Regions from separate parts of the Vibrio sp. 2132-1 genome, predicted to be linked through region 1. Evidence: predicted binding sites of a transcription regulator. Region 1 holds the regulator's gene; each other region holds the start of a gene.
The links. Region 1 encodes CRP, which controls carbon source genes, mostly activating them, when cyclic AMP is high. Its sites were predicted from a motif close to TGTGANNNNNNTCACA; they were not measured.

Region 1 (7,638 bases):
CATGGATGAAATAATGGGTTACCAACATAAAGCCTTGCCAATTGATGCGGTGCAGTTCCACCCAGAATCAATCAAAACTGAGCAAGGTCACGAGTTGCTTGCGAACTTTTTAGCACGCAAAGCGATCTGATCGCGATCACTTTTCTTAACAAATCATTCATCTTTTTGCTGAGGTGAGCAGATTGCAAAACTATGCGATTCTCTCGAGTCTCTTTGTCTATTCATGTCTTTTTAAACCTTCTATCCCCTGTATTACATAACATTTATAAAAAATCACTTCTCTATTTTACTTTCTTGATGCATAAATAGTCATAAGCAGTGATTAATGGAAGTTGCTTTCGAGAACGAAAAGAATAAATCACTATTGAAATGGTTAATTAAATGTAAATACAATGCCGCAATAGCTTAAATGCAAAACATTATTTGCTGGCAAAGAGAGCCGGTTAAATTCGCTTATCTGCTACGCATGCGGTATCAAGAAGGAATGTGCAATGACAACGGAAATTAAAGTAGAGCGCGGTTTATTCGATGAGGTAATGGTACCTTGCTATAACCCGATGGAAATGATCCCTGTTAAAGGTAAAGGTTCACGTGTTTGGGATCAGGAAGGTAATGAATACATCGACTTTGCTGGTGGTATTGCAGTGAGCTGTCTTGGCCATTGTCATCCAGTAATGGTAAACGCACTAACAGAGCAAGCTAACAAGCTTTGGCACTTAAGTAACGTTATGACGAACGAACCAGCCCTTCGTCTGGCGAAAAAGCTAACAGAAGTGAGTTTTGCTGAGCGTGTGTTCTTTGCTAACTCTGGCGCAGAAGCAAACGAAGCCGCTTTGAAGCTGGCACGTCGTTATGCAGCAGACGTTCATGGTACTGAGAAATCTGAAATCATTGCATTCAAACAAGGTTTCCACGGTCGTACATTCTTTACCGTAACGGTTGGTGGCCAAGCGGCATACTCTGACGGCTTCGGTCCTAAGCCAGGCGACGTGACACACCTTCCTTACAACGATATCGAAGCTTTACAAGCACACATGTCTGATCGTACTTGTGCGGTCATGATGGAGCCATTACAAGGTGAAGGCGGCATCGTGCCACCAACGCCTGAGTTCGCTCAAGCGGTTCGCGAGCTGTGTGACAAACACAACGCCTTACTGATCTTCGATGAAGTGCAAACTGGTAATGGCCGAACAGGTAACTTCTACGCTTACCAAGGTTTAGGTATCACGCCAGATATTCTAAGTACTGCGAAATCACTTGGTGGCGGTTTCCCAATCGGTGCAATGCTAACGACAGCAAAATTGGCAGAGCACATGAAAGTGGGCACTCACGGTTCTACATATGGCGGTAACCCACTAGCGTGTGCGGTTGCAGAAGCGGTTGTAAATGAAGTCACTAAGCCAGAGGTTTTGGCTGGTGTACTAGAACGCGAAGCAATGTTCCGTGAAGGTCTAGAGAAGATCAACGCGAAGTACAACATCTTCTCAGAAGTGCGCGGTCAAGGCCTATTACTTGGCGCTGCACTAAATGAAGAATGGCAAGGCCGTGCGCGTGACGTGCTGGTTGCTGCAGGTAAACAAGGTCTCATGGTATTGGTTGCGGGTGCCAATGTCGTACGTTTCACACCATCACTCGTTATCACACAACAAGAAATTGAAGAAGGCTTGGCGAAACTGGATAAAGCGATCGCGACTTTAGTTTAAGCGCGATATCAGTTTAAACGTCAACGCAGACACCCCCGTCAAGGATCTCTGATGGGGGAATTGTTCCTACAATATAGTTAGGATCTTCTTGCATCTGGAGGGAGTATTGATGCTAGTAGTTCGCCCTATCGCGATGTCGGATTACGACGCACTGCACACTTGTGCGGTGGAGTCTGGTCACGGATTTACATCTCTACCGGTTAACGAAGAACTGTTAACCAATCGAATCAAACATTCAGAGTACAGCTTTGGTAAGCCAGATGTGGCAGAACCAGGCGATGAAGGCTACCTGATGGTTGGCTTTGACTCTGAAACGGGTGAGGTTGCGGGTACCACCGGAATCGAAGCATCTATCGGCTGGGATGTCCCATTTTACTCATATCACATTAGTAAAGTTGTGCACTCGTCGCCAAAGCTTGGCGTTAACAACGTCGTTAAACTGCTTACTTTTGGTAATAACTACACGGGTAACAGCGAAATTTGTACCTTGTTCTTGCGTGAGAAATTCCGCCAAGGTCTGAATGGTCGTCTAATGTCGAAGTGTCGTTTCCTAATGATGGCAGAGCACCCAGAGCGCTTCTCTGAAACGATCTTTGCGGAGATGCGTGGCGTTTCAGACGACGAGGGTAATTCACCATTCTGGCAATGGCTTCAAGAGCATTTCTTCTCTATCGATTTCACTCTTGCAGATTACCTGACAGGTATCGGCAAGAAAGGCTTTATCGCCGACTTGATGCCGAAACTGCCTATTTACATCAATCTGCTCAGCCCAGAAGCGCAAGCCGTGATTGGTCAAGTACATGACAACACGCGTCCAGCGCTGAAGCTGCTTGAGCGTGAAGGTTTTACCAACCGAGGCTACGTCGACATCTTCGACGGTGGCCCAACGGTTGAGTGTGATCTGCGTAATATTGAGTCGGTACGTCATTCATTCCGTGCGCAAGTCAAAATCTCTGAACATTCCAGCACACAAGACTTCTTGATGTGTAATTCATCTTTCGAGAACTTCCGTGCGACAGTCACTAAAGCGGCGTATGACGCAGAAACACAAAGCGTGATGATTGCACCAGACGTTGCGGATGCACTTTCGGTTGAAGAAGGGGATTTCGTTCGCCTTCTTCCGCAGTAACAGACGACAGAATTTAAGGATAGAAACAATGACACATTGGATTGCAGGTGAGTGGGTACAAGGTCAGGGTGAAGCATTTACGTCTCTGTCGCCGTACAACCAAGAAGTAATCTGGCAAGGCAAAGGTGCAACGGCAGAGCAGGTGAACCAGGCGGTATCTGCAGCGCGTGAAGCGTTTATTGACTGGAAAAAGCGTCCATTTGCAAAGCGTGAGGCGATCGTGTTGGCTTTTGCTGAGAAAGTAAAAGAGAACAGCGAAAAAATCGCTGAAGTGATTGCCAAAGAAACCGGCAAGCCAATCTGGGAAACACGTACCGAAGCGGCAGCGATGGCAGGTAAAATTGCGATTTCTATTCGCGCTTATCATGACCGCACTGGTGAGGCGAGCCGTGAAGCAGCAGGCAACCAAATCGTATTGCGCCACCGCCCATTGGGCGTGATGGCGGTGTTTGGTCCTTACAACTTCCCAGGCCACCTACCAAATGGTCACATTGTGCCTGCGCTATTGGCTGGTAACACGGTAGTCTTCAAACCGTCTGAGCAAACGCCATGGACGGGTGAATTGGCAATGAAGCTATGGGAAGAAGCCGGTCTGCCGAAAGGCGTGATTAACCTTGTCCAAGGCGCGAAAGAAACTGGTATCGCCCTCGCTGACGCTAAAGGCATTGATGGCGTACTGTTTACGGGTAGCGCGAATACGGGGCATGTATTACACCGTCAATTTGCGGGTCAACCGGGCAAGATGCTCGCACTAGAAATGGGTGGTAATAACCCGATGGTGATCTCTGATAAATATGGTGATTTGGATGCCACGGTTTACACCATCATCCAGTCAGCGTTTATCAGTGCTGGGCAGCGTTGTACGTGTGCTCGTCGTTTGTATGTGCCATTGGGTGAAAAAGGCGATGCGCTTATCACCACACTCATTGAAGCGACACGCAATATTCGCGTAGACCAACCATTTGCAGAACCTGCGCCATTTATGGGACCGCAAATTTCGGTCGCGGCAGCCAAGTTTATTCTTGATGCACAAGCTAATCTACAGTCTCTTGGCGGTGAAAGCTTGATTGAAGCGAAAGCAGGAGAGGCGGCGTTTGTTTCTCCAGGCATCATTGATGTAACGAACATTGCTGAGTTACCAGATGAAGAGTACTTCGGCCCACTTCTGCAAGTGGTGCGCTACGAAGGATTAGACAAAGCCGTGGCGCTAGCAAACGATACGCGCTTTGGCTTATCTGCTGGTTTGGTTTCAACCGACGACCAAGAATGGGAATACTTCGTTGACCACATTCGTGCAGGAATCGTGAACCGTAACCGCCAGCTTACTGGGGCAAGCGGTGATGCGCCATTTGGTGGTCCGGGGGCGTCGGGTAACTTGCGCCCAAGCGCTTACTACGCAGCAGATTACTGTGCGTACCCAATGGCATCAATGGAAGGTCAAGAAACTGTCTTGCCTGCAACATTGAGTCCAGGTGTAGCACTATAAGTTTTAATAATAGAGTCGCAACTATGCATTGCGGCTCACCTTGCCGGCGCATCATTTAGGTATGGGTTGTAGTGATCGTTGGCAGAACACGAAAAGTGAGCAAAGACTCGGAAAAGCGTGTTGACTGACTGGCATTTACCGTCACAGGTTGATGGTTGCTCGTTCATTATTCTGGACAACTTTTGTTGTGAACGAGCAGCCAACTTCCGCTTACCTTTAAACTCTACATCTCGTAACAAGGAGTCGTTATGACGCCCGATGTGTTATTTGAATCGCTATGGCAAGATTACATTCAACGTCTTTGCCCTTCGGCTGCTAAAGTGCATCAGCTGCTTCAAGAAGATGAGCCTCTGATTAATGATCATATAGCTTTACGTACCTTCAATATCGCGCCTCTTGGTATTGAAACTCTAGCTAAGCCATTTGTAGCTATTGGTTACAAGGCGTGTGGTGATTACATTTTCGAAAGCAAAAAGCTGGTTGCTAAGCACTATGAGCACCCAGATCCGAAGCAACCTAAAGTATTTATTAGTGAGCTAAAAGTTGAAGAGTGCTCGCCTGAGCTACAAGAGATTGTGAAAAATTTGGTGGCACAAATCGATGCTGACAAGCTGAAAGATAGCGCATTCTTACATGGTGGACGCTTGTGGGATTTAAGCTTTGCTGATTACCAAACGTTGGCTAAAGAAAGTGAGTACGCATCTTGGCTTGCGGCGCATGGTTACGGAGCAAACCACTTCACGGTGAGCGTTAACCAGCTCAATGAATATGAAGAAGTGAAGCAGGTAAACGATCATCTGCGTACCGCTGGGTTTACCATTAATGAAAATGGTGGTGAAGTGAAGGGCACTCCTGAGGTGTTGCTAGAGCAGTCATCGACCATGGCAGATAAAGTAGCGGTTCGTTTTAGCGAAGGCACTGAAATTATCCCTGGCGGGTTTTATGAATTTGCTAAGCGCTATCCGATGGAAAATGGTGATTTGTACCCAGGTTTCGTGGCCGCTTCAGCTGACAAAATCTTTGAAAGTACGAATGGCTAAGTTTTAGGGTTAACCTGTTAAGCTTACTCATTAGTGTTCGCTGCACCCTATCTCATTTGGTCATGAGTAAATAAAAAGCCACCAATGTTGCCATTGGTGGCTTTTATAATTTTGTTCGTGTCACTCTAGTTCGAGATTAACGAGTACCGTAAACCACGATGGTTTTACCGTGAGCAGAGATTAGGTTCTGCTCTTCTAGCATCTTCAAGATACGACCTACTGTCTCACGAGAACAGCCAACAATTTGACCGATTTCTTGACGAGTGATCTTGATTTGCATGCCGTCTGGGTGAGTCATTGCGTCTGGTTGTTTTGCAAGGTTCAGAAGCGTCTGAGCGATACGACCAGTTACGTCTAGGAACGCCAGGTCACCCACTTTTTGGCTAGTTACTTGAAGACGACGAGCCATCTGCGCAGAAAGACGCATTAGGATGTCTGGGTTTACTTGGATAAGCTGACGGAACTTCTTGAAAGAAATTTCAGCAACTTCACAAGGAGATTTAGCACGAACCCAAGCTGTGCGCTCTTGGTCTTCCTCGAATAGACCAAGTTCACCAATAAAGTCTCCTTGGTTTAGGTAAGAAAGGATCATCTCCTTACCTTCTTCGTCTTTGATAAGAACCGCAACAGAACCTTTAACGATGTAGTACAAAGTTTCTGCCTTTTCGCCCGCGTGAATTAGCGTGCTCTTTGAAGGGTACTTATGAATATGACAGTGTGAAAGAAACCACTCTAATGTTGGGTCGGTTTGAGGTTTACCTAGAACCATAATATCTCACTTCCTCTGCAGGGTACGCTTGCGCTATCCATATTTTAGCTAAGCCTGAATTAGGCCTACTAGAATAAGAGCACTTTTTATATGCTGCAAGCTCTCTTGTGTTTCGGTAAGAAATAGTATCCTTTTTCGAAAACGATTTCTTGATTTTAATCGTGCCATGATTGAGATTTTGTAAGCAAAACTGTGCACATGATCACGGTATGAAAAGTAAACATCTTCGCAGGCAGGTTTTTAGCCAATTTTCCCTGTTTCGATGAGCTGTTGTAGGATAGGCCGAACTATGAGCTCCATTGCAAAGCTCATCTTACCGCCGGGTACGACAATCGTGTTGTGGCGTGACATGAATGAGCCATCAATCATGGCCAGCAGATATGGGAAGTCGACATTCTTGATACCGCGTAGGCGAATCACCACAAAACTCTCATCCAAACTAGGGATGCCTTTTGCATTAAGTGGGTTGGAAGTATCAACGGTCGGTACGCGCTGGAAGTTGATGTGAGTACGAGAAAACTGCGGAGTGATATAGTTGAGGTAATCGTCCATGGATCGCACGATTGAGTCCATTACCGCTTCACGCGAATGGCCGCGATCGCGAGTGTCACGTACGAATTTTTGGATCCACTCTAAGTTCACAATCGGCACCATGCCAATTAAGAAATCCACATGTTGAGCAACATTAACATCGCCATCGACCACGCCACCATGTAACCCTTCATAAAACAGCACGTCGCTGTTTTCGGGTAAGTCTTGCCACGGTGTAAACGTGCCTGGCATTTGATTGTAGGGAACCGCTTCGTCAAACGTGTGCAGATAACGGCGCACGCTGCCAGTGCCGTCATGCCCGAACTTACGGAAAAACTCTTCTAATCCCGGGAAGTCATTAGCTTGTGGGCCAAAGTAGCTAATGTGTCGACCTTGCTCGCGGGCTTTGCGGATTTCGATGTCCATCTCTGGGCGAGTAAAGCGATGGAAGCTATCGCCTTCAACCCATGCGGGTTTAACGTTCATCATATTGAACATTTTACGGAAGGCTTCAGATGTAGTGGTCGTGCCGGCACCGGACGAACCAGTAACCGCAATAATTGGGTGTTTAGCTGACATGACAAACCTTGTCGAAAATTACTTACCTGTAATGTGCAGTAGAGTTACTACTGCACGGTCGATATCCCACTATAGCACGTAACAATACCTTGTCATCGAGTGGGATACGGTAAAATGTGAAGGGTCTAAAATTTTGTTTTATGTTGAATATCGACGGTTTCGTGTAGCTCAGAGAACACGATAACCGCTTCACCTTTTTCCAATTGAGCTTTGACTTGATCAATTTTGTCTTGCAAAGAAACCTCGACGGTTCCGTAATCCGTTCCTTCGCGTAAGACGAATTCACGAATTAAGTTTTCCAATGTTTCCGGCGCAATGTCTTGCCATGGAATGATCATAAATACCTCTAACTTTTATGATGAGCGGCTAGTTTACTGCGTTCGTTGCTTGGATACAGCAGA
Region 2 (7,638 bases), on a different contig from region 1:
GGTGCCGATAGGCCTTCAATCATTGGATGGAAGTAATGGGCATATTTTGCTGATGCATCGGCCTCATCACGCTCTGGGTCTAAAGAAATGAACATCGGGCGTAGTTGTGCTTTTTGCGCGTCGTCAATTTGATTCAGTGCTCCTGCCAGCATTGCAAGAGAAGTTGGGCAAACGTCTGGGCAGCGAGTAAAGCCAAAATAGACGACTCGGATGCGAGGGTCATTCACATCGAAGATATTGACGGCTTGGTTATTTTCCCCAAACAATACCGTTTGTTGAGAGGTGGAACTGTCCACTTGCTCTGGCTTCGTTTTCTGATTATCTAAATAGCTCTTTACGCCAAACCCGAGTGCGAAAGCAGCTACGAGAAATAGGGACCAATTGTGGCTCATAACGATTCCTTATCTTTGCATTTTTATAGCAGGGTAAACGGTATTCTCTCCATCACTGAGTTCACCAACCCAAGTCATTGCATCCTCCGTGCAAACCGGGAGAATGATGTCACCTTGATATTGGCCAGGAGCGATTTGCTTCAGCAAAAACTTAGGCTCACCCATCTCCATTTCTCTTCCTGAAAGACTTAGGATGAGTTGCTTAGCATCGCTTGTATGCCACTCAACATTTAGAGTGGTAGGAACCAAGGGTTGAGCAGTTTCTGAGTTTAGCGTCATCGTAACATTTTCTTGGACGCAAGAGGTTGTAGAGAGAAAGCAGTATTCATCTATTGACTTGCTTTGAGTGGAAGAAGAAAAGCTTTTTATTAGAGTCGGGGCATAAAATCCCGCAACTAATGCGGCTGAAACAGCGGCGATTTGTAACAGTTTCATTAAGGTTCAGCATTTATCACTTAACATTACGAGCATCGTAGCACAGATGCGCCGCTCGCCAACTCGTGACCTCGGTAAATTGTGCGTTATACCTCGGTGACCAGCTTCCTTATAACGCGACGGACTTTATTGCATCAAATACAGCAGAGTTTTCAATTGAGATGTTTTGCCCTTAGCCAATAAATAAAAACGGAGCCAATTGGCTCCGTTTTTATTTGGTTCAGTATGTGTTTGATACCAAAGTTATTTATCTGAGTCTGCGAATTTCTCTAGACCTAAAACCAGAGCAATGGCTGCAAGCATCATCACGACAGCAAGTACTAACTGAGAAGGTTGTGATGTCACGTGTTCAAATTCAAATGGTGATAGGTTGTGCTGTAGCAATGGCACTTGTTCGCCCTTCGAATTGGTGCGCCAAGTGATGGTTTCTTTCCATGGCCAAATCTTTGGCAACGTACCAATCATTAATCCAGTCAAAAACATCAGGGTGAAATCACGGAACTTGCGTAGTAACCACGACAATAAGTGAGAGAAGGACAGTAAACCGATCACGCAGCCAGACAAAAATAGCGCTAATGTATCGACTTGAAAACCTTTCACTGCGGCTAATACAGGAGCATACATGCCAATCAGCAGCAAAATAAAACTGCCAGAGATACCCGGCAAGATCATTGCACAAATCGCGATAGCTCCAGCGAATAAGGTGTTAATGGCCGTTGGTTCCATGTGTAAAGGTTTGAGCACAGTAATACTATAAGCAAACCCGACACCAACGAGCAGAATGACAAAGCGGACAAGATCGCGTTGCTCAACCTGACGAATAATGTGATACACAGAGACCAAAATCAGACCAAAGAAAAATGACCAAAGTGGGATCGGGTGTGTGTCAAGAAGCCAAGTAATCAACTTTGCTAGCGTTGCAATACTGGTGAAAATGCCGGCAAACAGAGCGATAAGGAAGAATCCGTTGATGTGATTAAACGCGGCTTTAACCCCTTCTTTTCGCCAGATAGAGAAAAGTGAGGGGTTAATGCGTCGAATGCTTTCAAGCAGCGTATCGTAAATACCAGTGATAAACGCGATGGTGCCGCCAGATACACCAGGTACAACATCTGCTGCACCCATGGCGATTCCCTTGAAGAAAGTAATTAAGTAGTTCATTGCTCTAATGCTAAGTCGTTTCGATGGCAGAGAGTATACAAACATTGCGATGAAAAAAGTATGAAATAGTGCTGTAACTACTTGGTCTTATATCCAATCTATTGCCTATCTTTATTACCCGTCAAGAGACAATGCCGCCGTAACGAGCTTTTAATGCTTGGTTTACATTTTTGAGATGATTAACTCTACTATCAATTATCAATCTTGGTTGCATTATGCAATTGCAATTTGCATTATAAAATTGCGTTTTGATAATTTGCGCGTGAATAAATCCAGCTTATATGAGATCTTGTGCCCAAAAATAAGCCTTTGCATTTTGGCATGATTAATGCATAATACTGCTCGACCCTTCTTAAGCCGAGGGTCACCTAGCCAACTGACGTTGTTAGTGAATACAATTTGTTCACACTAAATATAAGCCAATCGCGATTATTGCGGTTGGCTATTTTTTTATATGAACAACGTTACTTACGTGCTTTGCAAATTGCACTTCTCTTTCTGTCAGTCATAAAAAAGGGCTGACGTGTTACGTCAACCCTTGTGTTTTACTTTACGTTTTAACCCGTTTATCTAGCAGTTCAGTATCCCATTAACTGTAGCAAATTTTCAGCTGTCACAATGGCTTCTTTACGATTAGCAATATTAAGCTTTTGGTACAGGTTGCGAATGTGGGTTTTAATTGTCGTACCTGCCACATCCAGCTCTTGTGCGATTTGCTCGTTACTAAAGCCTGAATAAATCAGCCCCAGAACCTGCCATTCGCGTTGTGTTAATGGGCTAGTACGTACTAGCTCTGGCACATTAGGGTGATTCACCAACTTTTCAATAAAGTCTTCATCAAAGTGAATCGACCGGCTACGTTGATTCGATGAAATGTCCTTCATTAACTGTTGAGCACGGTGACGCTCAAGATCGCCCAGTTCATGGCGGAGGCTCAACTTCTCCAGCAGACCGCCAATGGTTGCACCATCAATCAGGAAGTTTCCGACCATGCCAGTTTGGTTCGTCATTACTAATGCTTCTTTTAACAGAGCCTTGGCTTGCTCCTCATCTTTTTGGCGAGCAGAAAGGACTGCTTCAACCACTAAGTTGCGATTAGTATCTGTGATTAGGTTAGTGCGACGAGCTTCACCTTGGAGAAAATCTAACGCAGCACGAGCGTCGGTATATTGGCCTAAGTTAATGTGGGCGCGAGCAATGTTACGCCATTGCAATTGAGAAAAGTGGTTGCATGCCGATTCAGGACGAACCGCAGTGTTGAGCCATTCTTGCATTGCATCGGTATTCCCGCGCGCTTGCCAAAATAGAATCAAAGATAGTGAAGCGTTTGCAGTCCAATCTACGTGATAAGTCGACTGTTTCATCAAGTGCTGTATATGCTCAATGAATTTACCGGCTTTGTCTAATTCACCGCGTCCAATCGCAATACGCGCCAACATCGAATAGCTATGTAAGTGCTTGCTTGGTGAATGGTTTTCGAGAATTTGCAGACCTTTGTACGCGCATTCTTCCGCTTCATCAAGTCGGTTCCAGCACCAAAGTACTTGCGCGCGAATACGCAGCAAAAATTCATGAAGAGGAACATGCTGAAGCTGCTGATCTTCAATCAGACGAAATGCGGAATCTTGTAGTTCAAAGGCAGCTTGCACGTAACCTTGTGCAATCAAAATCTCGCTTTGCTGCAATATTGCCCATAACGCTTGGTGATATACCTGATACTGACGAGCTAGCTTTTCAGTTTGTTGCATCATCGGCAAAGCACGGTCTAGTTTACCTAGCACGTGGTTAACTTCACCAACAACCGAAGTCGCCACAATTCGGCTACGGTAAATAGTGTTATCAAGTTGGCTAAGCGCTAGCTCCGCTAATTCGAGAGCTTTTTCTGGTTGGTTACTGTTGATAGCCACTTGAGCAAGCAACGCGTTTGCTTGACCTTGATAATGAATATCTAACGCAATGTTACGCTTTTTGTGTTCCTCTTCCGCTTCTTCAAGCAGGTGGCCCACTTGGTTATAACGATGCTGACTTTGAGCCAACCATGCTCGGAGCATCGTAAGTTTTGGGTGGCTGAACAACAGATCATCGTCCAACTTGTTAATTGAGCTTTCCAGTGTGCTGAGTTCGCCTTGGTTAAACATCTTCCAGCCGAATTCGTTTAGGATCTCTACCACTAAGTCCTTATCATTTGATTTTTGTGCATGATGAATCGCTTGGTGCGGTGCTTTTTGTTGTAACCAAGCGATAGCAGCATTGCGGTGGAGATCTTTTTCTTGCTGAGGAATACGAGCTTGGCGCTCATGAGATAAAAACTCGCCAAATAAGTTATGGAACCGGAACCAGTTCTGTTCCCCTTCGAGCGGGTAAATGAATAAGCCGTAACGGTTAAGCGATTCAATCATTCCCAGTGCGTCTTCGCGTTGGGTAAGGGCAAACACTAACTCATCATTGAAGTGGTCAAGCACGGATACTTGCATTAAAAAGTGACGAGTTTCGTGATCGAGTAAGTCAAACACTTCTTCGACCAAGTAATCCCACAAGTGCGCGTGATTGAACTGCGATACCGACTCTACAGTTTGTGCCAATGTGCGGTTTTGATGTTGGGCTTGTAATGCGATCAACTGCATCGCCGATGGCCAACCTTCAACATAGGTTCTTAGGCTGTTCGCCATGTCTTCATCAATACCATCGGCGATACGCTGGTTAAAGAAGCGAGTGGTTTCTTCGGTATCAAACGCCAACATCTCGTTGCCGATTTCGATCATTAAATCACGAACACGTAAGTTTGCAGTGCCCAGAGGCGGCGCTGCACGACTGGTTACCACAACGGTGAGGTTGTCTGGCATGTGCTTTAAGAAGAAACGCATGGATTCATGGATTTCATCATTCGTGATTAAATGGTAGTCATCAAGCACCACGTAGCACTCTTGATGAAAGTCAGCCATTTCAGCGAATACTTCGCTAAATAGGGAGCGTAAAGACGAGATCTGACGTTTTTCCGCCAGTTTTTGTGCGTTAGCGCAACTGAAGTTAGTGGCTTTGTTTAATGCTTGAAGCAGATAGTTTACAAAGCGAAAGCCGTCGTTATCGCTGTCATCAATGCTGTACCAACCGACGTTTGGCTTATCGGATAGCCACTGCGCTGCCATTGTTGTTTTTCCGTAACCTGCTGGGGATCGGAATAAAACCAATTTGTAGTAAGGCGCTTGCTGTAGTAAGTCCAACACTCGTGGGCGCACGATGGCATTGTGCAGGCGTCCTGGTCGAGTAAGCTTAGATGGAATCCACATTAGTAGTTATGTCCTTATTTGTGTATACCCAAATGACTGCAACGTGATCATTCTAGTAAAGCCCCCTTGAAAGCCGTCTTACTGAATGATGTCATCAGCATCAAAAACACTGTTTGAATGCCAGATAATGTCGCTACTGTTGGGGCTTGCGTCCGTCTGAAAAACCATTCCATACGGTCACTTAGATATAAAAGCTAGCGAAAACTAGAAATAACTCACATCGCCTAATTCTAGTTTGTATAAAAAGCGTACAATCCTGTGAGCTGAGTGGGATGTTACGACATCAGAAATGTTCGTTACTTTGATCCACTTCCTAATTCTCAAGGGTTGATGGATTTACCATCAACTACGCCCTTTATTTGTGATTGTCGTCACTTAAATATCGTTTGTTTCGTTAGCGTTAAGATCGCGTTGCACATAGATTACGAAAAGTTCTTCTACGCTGACCGAGTTAATGTGACCGATATTACAATTTTCACATCATCAGATGAGTGGACTATAAAAAGCGTCATGAACGGGTTTTAACCTTTCTCACATTCCATTGTGATCAAAATCACTAAGAACTGGTGCAAAGTTCACTTTGTTGAGATTTGGATCACTAACCTAGCAATGGTACCCCCTCTACGCCCTCAGCCCTCCTCCTTCAAAGGATGAGAATTAGGAGGATGTTTATTCACAGAGGTAAATGCACGATGTATGGCAGATGAATTACCAAAAGACGTGAGAATTTCGTAATGAAACCTACTCAACAAAAACAATTTGACAAGAAGTCGTTCCAAGAAAGCGTAAAGAAACACCTATCTGTAACTTACGCTCATACGATTGAAAACGCAGACAGCCGCGCATGGTACCTAGCAATGGGGCATGCTCTGGCTGAATTTACTACTCTAGATTTGCTTGCGACAGAAGAAGATCCACGCATTAAAAGTGCGAAGAGCGTTAACTACCTTTCGCTAGAATTCCTTATCGGTCGTTTGACTGGTAACAACCTAATCAGCATGGGTCTGTACGAACAAGTAACAGAAGCAATGGCTGAACTAGGTTACAACCTAACTGATCTGCTAGAAGAAGAGCGCGACCCATCATTGGGTAATGGTGGCCTTGGTCGTCTGGCTGCGTGTTTCATGGATTCATGTGCGGCACAAGAATTCCCAACTGTCGGCTATGGTTTACATTACGAATACGGTCTATTTAAACAGTCATTCAAAGATGGTCGTCAGCAAGAAGCACCTGACGCATGGCGCGGTGTAGAAGGCTACCCTTGGGAAATTGCGCGTCCAGAACTTGCGCAAGAGATCGGTTTCTACGGTCACGTTGAAGTGATTAACGAGAACGGTAAAGAAGTTCGCAAATGGGTACCAGGCATGACAGTAAGAGCAATGCCTTGGGATCTTCCAATTGTGGGTTACGAATCAGACACGGTTTACCCGCTACGTCTTTGGGAATGTCAGGCGATTGCACCATTCTCACTAGCAAGCTTTAACAATGGTGATTACTTCGAAGCTCAGCACGCACTGATCGACGCAGGTAACATCACTAAAGTGCTTTACCCGAACGACAACCACGAGAAAGGTAAAACACTGCGTCTAATGCAGCAGTACTTCCACTCAGCAGCGTCTGTACGTGACATCCTACGTCGCCACGAAGCTGCGGGCTACTCGCTAGCGGATCTACCTAAGCAAGAGACTATCCAGCTTAACGATACGCACCCAACGATTGCGATTCCTGAACTAATGCGCATCCTGATGGATGAAAAAGGTTTAGCTTGGGAAGCTGCTTGGGAAATCAGCTCTAAGACATTTGCGTACACCAACCACACGCTACTTCCAGAAGCACTAGAGACATGGCCAGAGTCGCTAATCCAGCACCTGCTACCACGTCACATGGAGATCATTTACGAGATCAACCACCGCTTCCTACAAGACGTACGTGCAATGTGGCCGGGTGATGTCGCGAAGCAACAGAAGCTTTCTATCATCGAAGAAGGTTTCCACCGCATGGTTCGCATGGCAAACCTATGTGTAATCGGCTCTTACGCAGTAAACGGTGTAGCAGCACTTCACTCTGAATTGGTTAAGAAAGACCTATTCCCAGAGTTCCACGAAATGTACCCGACACGTCTACACAACGTAACGAACGGTATTACGCCACGTCGCTGGTTGAAGTTCTGTAACCCAGGTCTGTCTCAGCTTATCACTGAGAAAGTCGGCCCAGAATGGCCAGCGAAACTAGAGCAACTTGAAGGTATTGCGAAGTACGCTACTGACGCGACATTCCAAAAAGAATTCATGGCAGTGAAGAAAGAGAACAAAGAACGCCTAGCAACTTGGGTGAAAGAGAACATGGGTATCGAGCTCGATACT
Region 3 (7,638 bases), on a different contig from region 1:
TTTGTTACGCAAGCCGTGGCTAAAAACCGCAAAGCAGTAACACACTTGAATTACGCATTCCGCGGGTTGGTGACTCAGCTTCCTGAGCTAGAAAAAGCATTTGGCGAATCTGTAGAGCAATTTACTCGTGACGTTGGTATGCGTGGCGGTGTGCTAGACCAACATAATAATTACCTCAATGCTCGCGCCGCTTTGTATAACAATATCGCCAACCTAGCAAATAAAGTGGATTCAACCATGGCGATTCTTGAGCAATTCACGACAACCGCAACAGATAAGCTCAATGAATCATTGGCAGACGCAGGTGACATATATTCGGCGGGTGTAACGAAAGCCATCATCATTGGCGTTATTGTCGTTTTACTCGCGACAGCGATTGGCTACCACATCGCACAAAGCGTTCGCGAACCGTTGACTCGTATTCTAAAAGTGTTAGAAAGCCTGACTGAAGGTGATATGACACAGCGTATCGATATTCGCTATAACAACGAATTCAGCCGTGTGAGTGGACACATTAACTCACTCGCCGACAACCTTCACGAGATCTTGGTGAAACTCAACGAAGCGTCAGAAAACCTATCGTCAACCGCGACAACCAACGAACGCACCTCTTCGCAAGCACAAATTAAATTGAGCTCTCAACGCGAACAAACGGCAAACGTCGCTACTGCGATGACAGAAATGTCTCATTCAGTGCAAGAAGTCGCGCAAAGTGCGCAAAGCTCGCTAGAAATGGTGCAACGCGTCGAATCTGCCTCTGAAGAAGGCAGAAATGTTATGAGCAGTAACATCTCAACCATTAATCAACTAGAAACACGTTTGAACGAATCGGTTTCCGCAGTTTCTGAGCTACAAAAGATGAGTGGTCAAATTGGATCTATCCTTGATGTGATCCGCAACATTGCGGAGCAAACCAACCTACTGGCATTGAACGCGGCAATTGAAGCGGCTCGCGCTGGTGAACAAGGTCGCGGCTTCGCGGTAGTGGCAGATGAAGTACGAGTACTCGCATCAAGAACGACTCAATCAACCACTGAAATTGAATCCATGATCAGTAATCTGCAAGCTAGCTCGCAATCGGCGAACCAAGTCATACAAAGCTGTATGAGCGATATGGAGATGTCGGTTGAGCAAGCGTCAAAAGCGAACAGCTCAATGGAAGAGATCCAGGCGCTAATCATTGAGATCAGCCAAATGAGTACGCACATTTCACAAGCAGCAGCAGAGCAAAGTGAAACATCAACAGACATTGCTCGCAGCATCGAAGATATCAACAGCATCGCCGATGAAAGTTTCCAAGCCATGTCGAGTATCGCACAAACCAGTGAATCACTGACCCACTTGGCTCATCAGCAAAATGAATTGGTCCACCGCTTTAAGTTATAAATACTTTATAATTAAGAGCATTAATTAGTGCAATCAACTGTATAAGGGCGACTTTTTGTTAAGTCGCCCTTGTTTTTTGTCGGCCATGTCTACATATGATTAATAAGGCCAGCTCATCCCCTTGCACAACTCTTTTCGAGCGGCCTCATAAAAAGGAAAATCTATGGCTGTTCATGTTGGTATTATCGACCAAGACCCAGTGAGATTGGTCACTCCTCTATTAGATAATCGTACGCTAAGCACACATATCGTCTTCATCGGAGACAAGAGCCAGTTAGATATATTTGACCGACTGAGTGCCGTTTTAGCTCAACGAGAAATTACTTCTGAATTTTTTGAAATTCCATCCGCTGTTAATACATCTCTGATCAAACAAGCAATTCAAAAACTGGCAAAAGACCTTCATGAACGCGGCGAAGATGTAAAATTGAACGCGAGCTGTGGTCTTCGTCATCGCTTGTTGTCGGTGTACGAAGTTTTCCGTACCTATCGCTGGCCAATTTTTGTGGTTGAGCCTAGTAGCGATAAGCTTTGTTGGTTATACCCTGATGGCAAAGAAGATACCCAAGTCGAAGATCACATTACGATTGCAGATTACCTCACTATCTTTGGTGCACGCGGCGAGTTTCATCACGTTGATTTACCACCTCTTCTTGATAAAAAATTGTATGAACTTGGTGAACGATGGGCCTCAAATGCGCTTGAGCTTGGGCCAGGTCTAGCAACACTTAACTACCTTGCAACCACATGCCGCAAAGAACAAAAGCTTGATGTCGAGCTCTCCGAAAAACAGCAGGGCTACCGTGAGCTCAACATGTTGCTTTCAGATTTAGTAGAAGCAGAAATCGCCACCTATGAGAATGGCGTTTTAACGTTTGCAGATGAAGATGCTCGACGCTTTTCAAACGGTGAGTGGTTAGAAACTTTGGTTCACAGCACCGTGAAGCAAATCCAAGACACCATGCCGACGATCCAAGATCGATCGTTAAATGTTCAGGTTTATCGTAAACTTGGTGAAAGTGAAGTACGCAATGAGTTAGATGTCGCAACAGTTGTAAACAACAAGCTGCACATCATCGAGTGCAAAACCAAAGGCATGAGAGATGACGGCGACGATACTTTATATAAGTTAGAATCGCTTCGCGATCTATTAGGTGGCTTGCAAGCGCGCGCAATGTTGGTGAGCTTCCGTCCTCTTCGTCACAATGACATTACTCGTGCTGAAGACTTAGGGCTAGCCCTGATTGGCCCTGATGAGCTTAAAGATTTAAGAACGCACTTAACGGCTTGGTTTAAAGACGCGGGCGGTTCAGACGAGATATAGTGCCATTAAGAAAAGCTAAAATTCACAACGATAAAAAGCAGCATTAATGCTGCTTTTTTTATACCTAAATTTTAGCTGTACGCATTTCTATAAGTAGAAAAAAACCAGAGGTTAGCCTCTGGTTTTTTCTGTTTGTTTAAATGCCAACTATAGAGGCTTAAAGCATTTTACGCGCTGCTTCTACAACCACTTTAATTGAACGCGCTTCCGTTTCTTTCAGAGTTGAATGATCTGGAATCTCTTTTTGTGTACGGTTGATGATAACACCAGCCACACAACCCGCTTTTAAACCAGAGCTCGCACACATTGTTAGCAGTGTTGCAGACTCCATCTCGAAGTTAAGTACGCCCATGTCTTGCCATTCTTGCATAGAGCCTTGGAAACGCTTAACAACACGACCAGAGAACGTATCGTAACGTTCTTGACCAGGGTAGAACGTGTCGCTTGATGCAGTCACACCCATGTGAACTGTAGCGCCAGACTCTTCTACCGCTGCTTTCATTGCGGTTGCTACTTCAAAGTCAGCAACTGCTGGGAATTCCATAGGAGCAAAGTGTAGGCTCGCACCGTCAAGACGAACTGACCCCGTCGTTACGATCATGTCACCCACGTTTACATGTGGTTGAATTGCACCCGTTGTACCAACACGTAGGAAAGTACGAACACCAAGCTGTGCCAATTCCTCAACTGCGATAGAGGTAGAAGGACCACCAATACCTGTAGAACAAACCACAACAGGTTTACCGTCTAACTCTGCACGGTATAGCGTGTATTCACGATGGCTTGCTAGAAATACTGGATTTTCCATTTGTTCTGCGATTTTTTGAACACGCGCTGGGTCACCAGGAATGATCGCTAGAGTCGCACCATTAAGATCAGCTTCAGTAACACCTAAATGGAATACAGCTTGAGACATAAGTCGCTCCTTATTGTGGCTTATTTTATGAACAATAAGCTCATTAATCAGTTATTGGGTACAGATGCACTGTAGCGAACCTTTCACCAACATAGAGTGATCACAATCACAATGACAAAATGTAATGAAAATGAAATTTCAAACAAAACTGGCATTGATCACACTTTAAGGGGCGTTAGATCATTTTGTTGCATAGCAATGCGTGATTTCAAGGACGAGAAAAACGTCTGATCGCATCAGGTGAATACGGTTAAAAAAAGCCCGATACACGAATGCCTCGGGCTATTAATGAGTGGGATCAATGGTTAGGTCAGTTATTTGATCTGCTTGGACTCAAAACGAAGTAATCTCAACGCATTCAATGTCACCAGTGCTGTTGCACCACTGTCGGCTAATACAGCAACCCACAACCCAGTTACACCAAGTAAACTTGTCACTAAGAATACACCTTTCAAACCTAGCGCTAACGCGACATTCTGACGAATGTTACTTAGCGTCGCACGCGACAGTTCTATCATGGCAGGTAGCTCAATCAAACGGTTGTGTGTTAACGCCGCATCAGCAGTCTCGAGTGCAACATCCGTACCGCCTCCCATCGCAATGCCGATACTCGAAGCTTTCATGGCTGGAGCATCATTGATACCGTCTCCCACCATCGCAACGGTATGTTGTTGTGATAGCTTCTCGACGTAATGCACCTTGTCTGCAGGTAACAAACTCGCTTTATAATCCAAGCCTATTCTATTTGCCATTGCTTCTGCACTTCTCGGGTTGTCACCCGTTAGCATCACCGACGTGACCCCAAGTTCCTTCAACATTGCGATGGCTTGCTGGGCATCTGAGCGCAATGTATCTTGCCATGCGATCACGCCAATGACCTCGTCATCGAAACGCACAATGACAACCGTTTTACCTTGTTGTTCCAACGTAACCACTTGCTCTTTGGCTTGTTGAGAAAGTGGAAAGTCTGCCTTTGAAGGCGTGACCACTTGGACCATTTTTCCATCGACGTAACCTGTGACACCAGAGCCTACTTGCGCGGTTTTATCCAACGCTTCAGGAATAGTAAGCCCCTGCTCTTGCACTTTGGTAACTAAAGAAACCGCTAGAGGATGACTTGAACCAATCTCGATTGACGCAGTTAGGCTAAGTAACTTGTCTTCATCCATATCAAAAGCAAAGACGTCGGTCACTTCTGGTTTACCTTGCGTCAGTGTCCCAGTTTTATCAAATGCGACAGACTCAACCTTGCCAAGCAACTCAAGCGCCGCACCACCTTTGATCAATGCGCCCCGCTTAGCCGCTGCCGCCAAGCCAGAAGTGATCGCCGCAGGCGTTGAAATTACTAATGCACATGGACAAGCAATCAACAGAAGGGCGAGTCCTCGATAGATCCACGTTTCCCACGGTTGGGCAAATAGTAATGGCGGCGTAACGATAACCATCAGAGACACCAGCATCATTAGCGGCGTATACCAACGGCTAAATTTATCAAGAAAGCGTTCTAATGGTGCCTTACGAGATTCGGCTTCTTCAATCAAATGAAGAATTCGGTCTATCGCATTCTCGCCCTGACGGGAAGTCACCTGTAAGCGAACCACTTTATCGACAACCACAGCCCCGGCCATCACTTTGCCACCGGTTTGATGTTCAACGGGAACAGATTCTCCCGTTAACGCACTTTCGTCAAAACTCGCAAGCGCATCTTGCAAAACACCGTCGGCAGGCAAACGACCTCCAGGTGCGACTTCTATGATATCCCCTGGTTTAAGCTGAGCAGCTGGTACTTCTTTACGCTCTCCATCAATAATTAAAATTGAATTTTCTGGGACTAAGTCCATTAACGCCTGGACACCGCTTCGCGCGCGAGATGATGCATATGCTTCTAACTTTTCACCAATAAGGAAAAGCAATAACACCATTGCGGCTTCGGCGGTTTCACCTAAATATAAAGCGCCGAGCGCCGCTACACTCATTAACGTTTCAATCGCAAAAGGCGTACCGCTACGCGCCAACTTAAATGCTTTGAGCGCGATTGGGTATAAACCAAGTAAACACGTCAAAGTGAATAACCAAGCGCTTATTTGAGGGTCGATCTTAGAAATTACTGCCGCAGTAGCCATTGCACCAGCAATCGAGAGAATTTGGATGTTGTCTCTTATGACGCCAAGCCAGCCTTTCTTTGTAGTGCTTGGTTTTGGAGCATCAAGTGAAGAGAGCGGGAAACCCGTTTTTTGGGCTGTCTGCTCTATCGTAGCTATCAGCTCTAGACCATCAAAATCGACGACCAGTTTTTCTGTTGCAAACAAAACCTTGGCTTGGCTGACGCCTTGTAAAGACGTAATGGCTTTCTCAAGCTTTTGCGCACAAGATGGGCAATCCATACCTGACACAAGCCAAGCGTTCCGAACGGAGGAATTACTCTCCCTTGTGGGATCGTCTTCCTCGCCTGTGTCAACGCTGCAGCCTCCTCCACTACAGCAAGAGCTTTCAGAAACATCAACACTGGCCTGAGAGATATTGAGCGAAGATTTTACTGGCGCACAGCATGACTCGCTTGCACCAAGCGGCACCGCAGTTTTGATTTTGCTAGATTGGCAACCTTGATGTTTTGTACACATAATTTTTTCCTTATTGGTATCGGTGATTTACCTATTGCTAAGGATAAACCTTAGAGTAAGCTCCAAGGTCAAGATAAATTTGTACAGTTCGGCGATAGAAAATAAAAAAGACGCCGAAGCGTCTTTCCAAACCAGTTTAAAAGCAATATTCCGTAAAGTTTAAACAGAGAGGTTAAACGGGATGCTTAAAGCACTCATTTAATGTCATTCCTATGGCACGCAGCACGTCTCTTCTTGTGATAACACCAACCAACTTACCTTTGCCATCCACCACTGGATACATTTTCGGCTTTCCAACTTTCATCATGTCAGCCAGTTCAATTACTGACATTTCTGGAGAAACAGATAAGACATCATCATGCATACACTCTTGTACCGTATGTGTATCTTGGCAGTGATAACTTGCTTTCACCAACTTATCTAATAAGTCTTGCTCCGATAAAAACCCAACCACTTTTTCATTTTCATCAATGACAGGGCCACCTAGTGTGACACTTTGCATTACTTTGTTTAAAGCTGCCGAAAGTGACATATCTTTCGTGAAAGTCACCGCTTGCAACGTCATGTAATCTTTTACTTTTAATGAGTGCATTCTTATCTCCTTAAGGGCATTTTATTGCGGCCTTTAGATAAGTGTCGCCTAATTTCCTGATTTTACTAAATGGAAAGGAGTAATTTTATTTATAGGCACAGCCTATTGAACTAAAACAAAATTAACTCACCGAACAACATTCACTGTATTTCGTTAAACGCAAGATTCAGCCAGGCTGATTTTTCTAGGCAATAAATACAACAAAGCCAGTCAAATTGACTGGCTTTGTTATTAAGTAATTGTTGCGTTAGCTATGTTGGCGGCGCATGTTGTCTAAAATAATGCCAGTCGCCATCGCGACATTCAGTGATTCGGCACCGCCAAACGCCGGAATCGTGATTTTATCTGTCACGAATTTTGCTGCGGCTTCGCGCACACCATGAGATTCGCTGCCCATCAACAAAATACCTTCAGCAGCGAAATCCGTTTTATGAACGCTCTCTCCTTCCAAAAACGCGCCATATACTGGCAATTTGGCGTGTTCCAAGTAACTTGGCAAATCCACCAAACTCACTTGTACGCGGCCAAAGCTGCCCATGGTCGCACTGATCGTTTTAGGATTATAAGGATCAGCACAATCTGTACTCGCAATAATGTGCTTGATGCCATACCAGTCTGCAACACGAATAATCGTACCTAGATTACCAGGGTCGGATACACCATCTAGCGCAATCATCAAGCCTTTCGCTTGAGGCTCTTTTACACTCGGAATTTCAACCACAGCAATGGCCGCATTATTGCTCACAAGCGTGCTCGCTTTGGTCAATTCATCAAGCGATGCTTCAACACAATCAAAACG

Region 2: the regulator CRP is predicted to act here: its motif matches at 5,731-5,746, upstream of R8N47_RS06990 (glycogen/starch/alpha-glucan phosphorylase).
Region 3: the regulator CRP is predicted to act here: its motif matches at 3,722-3,737, upstream of udp (uridine phosphorylase).

Annotation. Positions count from the first base shown of each region.
Region 1 is NZ_JAWPON010000027.1:15,634-23,271, reverse strand. Features, by position in the region: gene R8N47_RS21930 (aminodeoxychorismate/anthranilate synthase component II) at 1-130, shown strand, start outside; gene R8N47_RS21925 (aspartate aminotransferase family protein) at 492-1,703, shown strand; gene astA (arginine N-succinyltransferase) at 1,813-2,832, shown strand; gene astD (succinylglutamate-semialdehyde dehydrogenase) at 2,861-4,318, shown strand; gene R8N47_RS21910 (DUF1338 domain-containing protein) at 4,567-5,358, shown strand; gene crp (cAMP-activated global transcriptional regulator CRP) at 5,495-6,127, opposite strand; gene R8N47_RS21900 (phosphoribulokinase) at 6,368-7,237, opposite strand; gene R8N47_RS21895 (YheU family protein) at 7,363-7,575, opposite strand; gene R8N47_RS21890 (hydrolase) at 7,609-7,638, opposite strand, start outside.
Region 2 is NZ_JAWPON010000005.1:133,896-141,533, forward strand. Features, by position in the region: gene R8N47_RS06970 (SCO family protein) at 1-392, opposite strand, end outside; gene R8N47_RS06975 (hypothetical protein) at 402-827, opposite strand; gene R8N47_RS06980 (DUF368 domain-containing protein) at 1,071-1,988, opposite strand; gene malT (HTH-type transcriptional regulator MalT) at 2,567-5,275, opposite strand; gene R8N47_RS06990 (glycogen/starch/alpha-glucan phosphorylase) at 6,010-7,638, shown strand, end outside.
Region 3 is NZ_JAWPON010000013.1:155,271-162,908, forward strand. Features, by position in the region: gene R8N47_RS16035 (methyl-accepting chemotaxis protein) at 1-1,386, shown strand, start outside; gene R8N47_RS16040 (DUF1887 family protein) at 1,550-2,710, shown strand; gene udp (uridine phosphorylase) at 2,868-3,626, opposite strand; gene R8N47_RS16050 (zinc/cadmium/mercury/lead-transporting ATPase) at 3,941-6,247, opposite strand; gene R8N47_RS16055 (CBS domain-containing protein) at 6,420-6,839, opposite strand; gene R8N47_RS16060 (RNA methyltransferase) at 7,087-7,638, opposite strand, start outside.